2 regions of the Streptomyces laurentii genome follow, and region 1 is predicted to be linked to the other one. Evidence: predicted binding sites of a transcription regulator. Region 1 holds the regulator's gene; the other holds the start of a gene.

Region 1 (3,406 bases):
GCCCCGAGGCGGGCTGACGCGACGATCGTCCGAGAGGAGGGACGTCGATGAGCACGAAGGACTTCGTCGAGAAGGACTACTACAAGGTTCTCGGCGTCCCCAAGGACGCCACCGACGCCGAGATCAAGAAGGCGTACCGGAAGCTCGCCCGCGAGAACCATCCGGACGCCAACAAGGGCGACTCCGGCGCCGAGGCGCGCTTCAAGGAGATCTCCGAGGCCAACGACATCCTCGGCGACCCCAAGAAGCGCAAGGAGTACGACGAGGCGCGCGCCCTGTTCGGGAACGGCGGCTTCCGGGCCGGCGGCCCGGGCGGCGGCTCGTTCAACTTCGACCTGGGCGACCTCTTCGGGGGCGCCCAGGGCGGCCCGAGCGGGCCCGGCGGCTTCGGCGGCGGCATCGGAGACGTGTTCGGCGGTCTGTTCAACCGCGGCGGGGCCGGCGCGGGCACCCGCGTCCAGCCGCGGCGCGGCCAGGACATCGAGTCCGAGGTGACGCTCAGCTTCACCGAGGCGATGGAGGGCGCGACCGTACCGCTGCGGATGTCCAGCCAGCAGCCGTGCAAGGCGTGTTCGGGCACCGGCGACAAGAACGGCACCCCCCGGGTGTGCCCGACCTGCGTCGGCACCGGGCAGGTCTCGCGCGGCAGCGGCGGCGGCTTCTCGCTGACCGACCCGTGCGTGGACTGCAAGGGCCGCGGCCTCATCGCCGAGAACCCCTGCGAGGTCTGCAAGGGTTCCGGCCGGGCCAAGTCCTCGCGGACCATGCAGGTCCGGATCCCGGCGGGCGTCTTCGACGGCCAGAAGATCCGGCTGCGCGGCAAGGGCGCTCCGGGCGAGCGCGGCGGGCCGAACGGCGATCTGTACGTCGTCGTGCACGTCGACGCCCACCCGGTGTTCGGCCGCAAGGACGACAACCTCACCGTCACGGTGCCCGTCACGTTCGACGAGGCGGCGCTCGGCGGCGAGATCAAGGTGCCCACCCTGGGCGGCCCGGCGGTGACGCTGAAGCTGCCCGCCGGCACCCCCAACGGCCGCACCATGCGCGCCCGCGGCAAGGGCGCGGTCCGCAAGGACGGCACCCGCGGCGATCTGCTGATCACGGTGGAGGTCGCGGTGCCGAAGGAGCTGGCCGACAAGGCCCGCGAGGCTCTGGAGACGTACCGCGAGGCCATGGCGGACACCGACCCGAGAGCAGAGCTGTTCCAGGCCGCGAAGGGAGCATGAGGACATGGAAGGACGCCGCCGACACCCCGGATTCGCCGACCGGGCGTACGAACTGACCGAAGAGACTCCGGTGTACGTCATCTCGGTGGCGGCCCAGCTGTCCGGTCTGCACCCGCAGACGCTGCGTCAGTACGACCGCCTGGGCCTGGTCTCGCCGGACCGGACGGCCGGCCGCGGCCGCCGTTACTCGGCCCGCGACATCGAGCTGCTCCGTCAGGTGCAGCAGCTGTCGCAGGACGAGGGCATCAACCTGGCCGGCATCAAGCGCATCATCGAGCTGGAGAACCAGGTCGCGGCGCTCCAGGCGCGGGTGGCCGAGCTGTCGACCGCGGTCGAGGGCGCGGCGGCGGCGATGCGCCAGCGCGAGGCCCAGGTGCACGCCTCGTACCGGCGCGATCTGGTGCCGTACACGGACGTGCAGCAGGCCAGCGCGCTCGTGGTGTGGCGGCCGGGGCACAAGCGCGGGGAGTGATCCCCGAGTCGCGTGCGCGTCGCGCGCGTCCTTCATGTTCCGCCGAAAGGCCCCCTCTTCGGAGGGGGCCTTTCGCATGGGCGGTGAAAACGGCCCTACAAGAAGGTCACTCGTCGCGTTCGAGGATGCCGGACTGGGCGATCAGATAGCCGAGCTGGGCCCGGCTGCCGCTGCCCAGGGCGGCGGCGAGCTTGGCGATGTGGGCCCGGCAGGTACGGACGTTCATGCCGAGGCGGCGCGCGATGGCCTCGTCGACATGCCCCTCGACGAGGAGCTTGGCGATGGAGCGCTGGACGCCGCTGATGCCGTCCGTCTTGAGGTCGTAGGGGATCTCGTCTCTTATAGGGACGGCGAGTTGCCAGAACTGGTCGAAGACGCCCCTGAGGTACGCGACGAGGCCCGGATGGCGCAGTTCGAGGGCGATCTGCCGGTCCCGGCTGGCCGGGATGAAGGCGACCTCGCGGTCGACGATGATCAGCCGGTCGATGATCTCCTCAAGGGTGCGGACCTGCACCTCGGGGCCGACGTGTTCCAGGTACGCGAGGGTGAGTTCGGTGTGCCGGGCCGTGTGCTGGTAGAGCGTGCGCATCTGGATGCCGCGGCCGAGCAGCGGCGCGACCCGGCTCAGGGCCTCGCTGAGGGCGTGGGCGGGGCGGCCGCCGCCGGGCTGGATGGTGAGCAGTTCGCTGCGGCAGTTCGCGACGACCCGGTCCAGGGTGGCGTTGATGCGGTCGATGCCCTCGAGCACGGAAATGGCGTGTGAGGACGGTGAGTCGTGCGCGCTGATGGCCATGAATGGCGCGAAGGTGTCGGACAGCGCGACGGTCAGCCGGCGCCGGTCCAGGATCTCCCGCTCGATGGGCGACAGGAGTTGGGCGAGGGCGGCGGACGGCGGGACGGGCCGCAGCCATTGCGCGTCGTCCGGGTCGGGGTGCAACAGCGAGAGGTCGAGGAGGCAGGGCGCCTCCACTGCCTCTGACCGGCGTATTCGCCCCGTCCGCAACGCCACCGCGTAGAGCTCGGCCCCCGCTTTGCACAGCTCCGCATGCGAATGAGGGTGCCCGATTTCGTCCGCCTCTTTCCGCATATGTACACCCCCAGGCTCCTGCATCTCAGGAACATGATGCATGGGTTTGGTGGTGCGCGCGCAGAGACTAAGCCATCGTCTTACTTGCGGGGGTCGGAAATCACGTTTCCTTCAAGTGAGGTTGCTCGGTGATGAAGAAGAAGCTCATAAGCGCGGTGGCTGGAGTCGCCTTCATCGCGGCTGCGTCAGTCGGCGCGGGCATCGCCCTTGACCCGGGCTGGCACACGGAGCCTTCCGGCACGCTCGCAGTGGCAAACGACCCCGGCTGGAACGATCCGGGCTGGTCCGTCGCCCCCGCCGTGGCGAAGGACCCGGGCTGGTCGGTCGCCCCCGCGGCCGTCGCCGGGGACCCTGGCTGGTGGGTCGCCGCCCCCGCCGTGGCGCAGGACCCGGGCTGGCACCTGAACACCCCGGCCGCGGTCGGCGACCCGGGCTGGTCGGTCGCTCCCGACGTGGCCGCCGATCCCGGGTGGAGCTTCGTGGGCGTATGAACGTACCCGACGACTCCCGGTTCCGACGGGAGATGGCCTCGGCCTACCGCTCCGGATGGCACTTCATCGACCTGGTCACGGCAATCCCCCACCGTGGCGACTCCTTGATGGTGACCCTCTTCGGCGAGCC
Region 2 (3,406 bases), on a different contig from region 1:
GGCGGCGCCGACGTCCTGGGGCGTGCCGAGCGGGGGCGGGGTGTAGTCGGCGGGTATGTCCTCCGACGACGTGATGCCGGCGGGCAGGCGGAAGAGGAGAACGTCCCAGCTCATGACGGCCTTCCGGGCGCGTCGACGGGGGCGGCGGGCAGCAGGTTCGGAGCGAGCTGTTCGCCGGGAGGCGTGGGGGCGAGTACGGTGCGCAGCCGGTCGATGCCCGACTGCCAGAGGTTGCCCTCGCCGGATTCTTCCCAGAGTTCGAGGAGTTCGGACGGCTCGGTCACGACGCGGTCGAGGGTCTGGAGGGCGAGGGCGCGCAGACCGGTGAGGTCGGGGAGGGGCTCGTCCGGTCCGTAGTGCGGGTGGGCGCGCTCGCCGCCAGGGAATTGCGTGGCGACCAGGGCGGCCGCGGCGACGGCTTCGGCGGCGACGTCCGCGTCGAGCTCGTCGGTCGTGCCGACCGCCCCCGCGAGCGTGTCGTGGACCAGGCCCTGGCGCGCCTCCAAGGAGGCGTCGTCGAGGGTGCCGCACCAGTCCGCGGCGGTGTCGTTGTCGAAGGGGCCGATGTCCCAGGTGCCCATGTCCGCTCCTCCTTGAGGTGGTGTGCGGGCATCGTGGCAGCCACCACTGACAACGGCCGGGGAGGTGGAAAGAGAAGGGGGAGGGCGGAGCGGGCTCACGGCTCCCGTTCGTCGCGTCCCGTGTTCGTGTTCGTCTCTGTCTCTGTCTCTTTCTCTGTCTCCGTGCCCGTGCCTCTGCGGCGGATGTGCACCGTGCCGGAGCCCAGGTCCACCCGGAAGGGCGGGTCCTCCGCCGGCTTGACGTTCTTCCGCACGCGTTCCTGTTCCATCGCGCGCTTGACCGCCTGGGCTCCGGGGTCGCCCTCCTGGACGAAATCGACGCCGATGGACGACAGGCCCTTGGTCTTGCGCCAGTAGATCCAGCCGCGCGCCTCCATCGCCAGCAGCACGCGGTCCGCCAGAAACGCGCCGGCCCCCAGCGTGACGATCACTCCCGCGACCCACAGCACCGTGGTCATCGGCCGGCACCCCGCCTCAGTAGACCGGCCCACCGGCCGAGCCCCCGGCGCCGTATCCGTACGGCCGGCCACGCGAAGAACGCCAGAACCGCGGCGAAGCCCGCCGTCAGATGAGAAACGGTAAGAACGCACCCATGGCGCGAGCCTATGTGGCCGCCTGCGGCAGGCCGAGTGTCCTGCCGCACCCCCACTTCGGCCGACGCCGTCCGAAGGCCCGGCCGGGGTGATCGCTCAGAGCGAACAAGGGTGGGGAACACCGGGAGGCTCACATGCATTGAGTCGGTGTAGCTCAACTTGACTGCCGAAGGGGAGATCATGGCTTCCGAGTCCGTGGCGTCCGCGCCGCTTACCCTGCCTGTGCTGCCGCTCGACGACGAGGTCGTGCTGCCCGGAATGGTCGTGCCGCTGGACCTGTCCGACAACGAGGTGCGGGCCGCGGTCGAGGCCGCGCAGGCCGCCGCGCGTGGGGGCAGCGGCAAGCCGAGGGTGCTGCTCGTGCCCCGGGTCGACGGCACGTACGCCGCGACCGGTGTGCTCGGCACCGTCGAGCAGGTCGGGCGGCTGTCCGACGGCGACCCCGGCGCGCTCGTGCGCGGTCGCGGGCGGGTGCGGATCGGCGCCGGGACGACGGGGCCCGGCGGGGCCCTGTGGGTCGAGGGCGGCACCGTCGAGGAGACCCTGCCCGACCCGATTCCCGGCTCCGTGACCGAGCTGGTCAAGGAGTACAAGGCGCTGGCCACCAGCTGGCTGAAGAAGCGCGGGGCCTGGCAGGTCGTCGACCGCGTCCAGCAGATCGAGGACGTCGGAGCCCTCGCCGACAACGCCGGCTACTCGCCCTTCCTCACCGTCGACCAGAAGGTCGCCCTGCTGGAGACCGCCGACCCGGTCGCCCGGCTCCGGCTCGCCACCGCGCAGCTGCGCGAGCACCTGGCCGAGCAGGACGTCGCCGAGACCATCGCCAAGGACGTCCAGGAGGGCGTCGACAAGCAGCAGCGCGAGTTCCTGCTGCGCCGCCAGCTCGACGCCGTACGCAAGGAACTGCGCGACCTCAACGGCGAGGGCGAGGGTGACGAGTCCGACGACTACCGCGCCCGCGTCGAGGCCGCCGACCTGCCGGAGAAGGTCCGCGAGGCGGCCCTGAAGGAAGTCGAGAAGCTGGAGCGTTCCAGCGACCAGTCCCCGGAAGGGTCCTGGATCCGCACCTGGCTCGACACCGTGCTCGAACTGCCGTGGAACGAGCGTACGGAGGACGCGTACGACATCCAGGGCGCCCAGGCGGTCCTCGACGCCGAGCACGCGGGCCTGGAGGACGTGAAGGAGCGGATCACCGAGTACCTGGCGGTGCGCAAGCGGCGGGCCGAGCGCGGCCTCGGGGTCGTCGGCGGCCGTCGCGGCGGCGCGGTGCTCGCGCTGGTCGGCCCGCCCGGCGTCGGAAAGACCTCGATCGCCGAATCGGTCGCGCACGCGATGGGGCGGAAGTTCGTCCGCGTCGCGCTCGGCGGCGTACGCGACGAGGCGGAGATCCGCGGTCACCGGCGGACGTACGTCGGCGCGCTGCCCGGCCGTGTCGTCCGGGCGATCAAGGAAGCCGGGTCCATGAACCCGGTGGTGCTGCTCGACGAGATCGACAAGGTCGGCTCCGACTACCGGGGCGACCCGGCCGCGGCCCTCCTGGAGGTCCTGGACCCGGCGCAGAACCACACCTTCCGCGACCACTACCTGGAGGTCGAACTCGACCTGAGCGACGTCGTGTTCCTGGCGACCGCCAATGTCCTCGAATCCATCCCGGAGGCCCTGCTCGACCGGATGGAGCTGGTCCGGCTCGACGGCTACACCGAGGACGAGAAGGTCGTCATCGCCCGCGACCACCTGCTGCCGAGGCAGCTGGAGCGGGCCGGTCTGGAGAAGGGTGAGGTCGTCCTGGAGGAGGCGGCGCTGCGCCGGCTCGCCGGCGAGTACACCCGGGAGGCGGGCGTCCGCACCCTGGAGCGTTCGATCGCCCGGCTGCTCCGGAAGGTCGCCGCCCAGCACGAACTCGGCGGGCGGGAGCTGCCGTTCACCATCGGACCCGACGAGCTGCGCGGCCTGATCGGCCGTCCGCACCACGTCCCCGAGTCGGCGCAGGACCCGGCCGAACGCCGTACCTCCGTGCCCGGTGTCGCCACCGGGCTCGCGGTGACCGGCGCGGGCGGCGATGTCCTGTTCGTCGAGGCGTCGCTGGCCGACCCGGAGACCGGCGCGGCCGGACTGACCCTCACCGGCCAGCTCGGCGACGTCATGAAGGAGTCCGCGCGGATCGCGCTCTCCTTCCTCCGCTCCCACGGCGCGGAACTGGAACTGCCCGTCACCGGCCTGAAGGACCGCGGC

The links. The regulator HspR, encoded in region 1, represses chaperone genes until heat shock. The targets are predictions, from matches to a motif close to TTGAGNNNNNNNNNCTCAA.
Region 2: a site for HspR is predicted at 1,314-1,332, ahead of lon (endopeptidase La). Genes of this name have one in related genera too.

Annotation. Positions count from the first base shown of each region.
Region 1 covers NZ_JBEYHT010000006.1:34,993-38,398, forward strand. Annotated here, with positions in the region: gene grpE (nucleotide exchange factor GrpE) at 1-17, shown strand, start outside; gene dnaJ (molecular chaperone DnaJ) at 48-1,226, shown strand; gene ABZ693_RS05610 (heat shock protein transcriptional repressor HspR) at 1,231-1,698, shown strand; gene ABZ693_RS05615 (helix-turn-helix transcriptional regulator) at 1,805-2,785, opposite strand; gene ABZ693_RS05620 (hypothetical protein) at 2,917-3,276, shown strand; gene ABZ693_RS05625 (Rieske (2Fe-2S) protein) at 3,273-3,406, shown strand, end outside.
Region 2 covers NZ_JBEYHT010000001.1:196,102-199,507, forward strand. Annotated here, with positions in the region: gene ABZ693_RS00920 (hypothetical protein) at 1-114, opposite strand, end outside; gene ABZ693_RS00925 (DUF4259 domain-containing protein) at 111-581, opposite strand; gene ABZ693_RS00930 (hypothetical protein) at 677-1,039, opposite strand; gene lon (endopeptidase La) at 1,355-3,406, shown strand, end outside.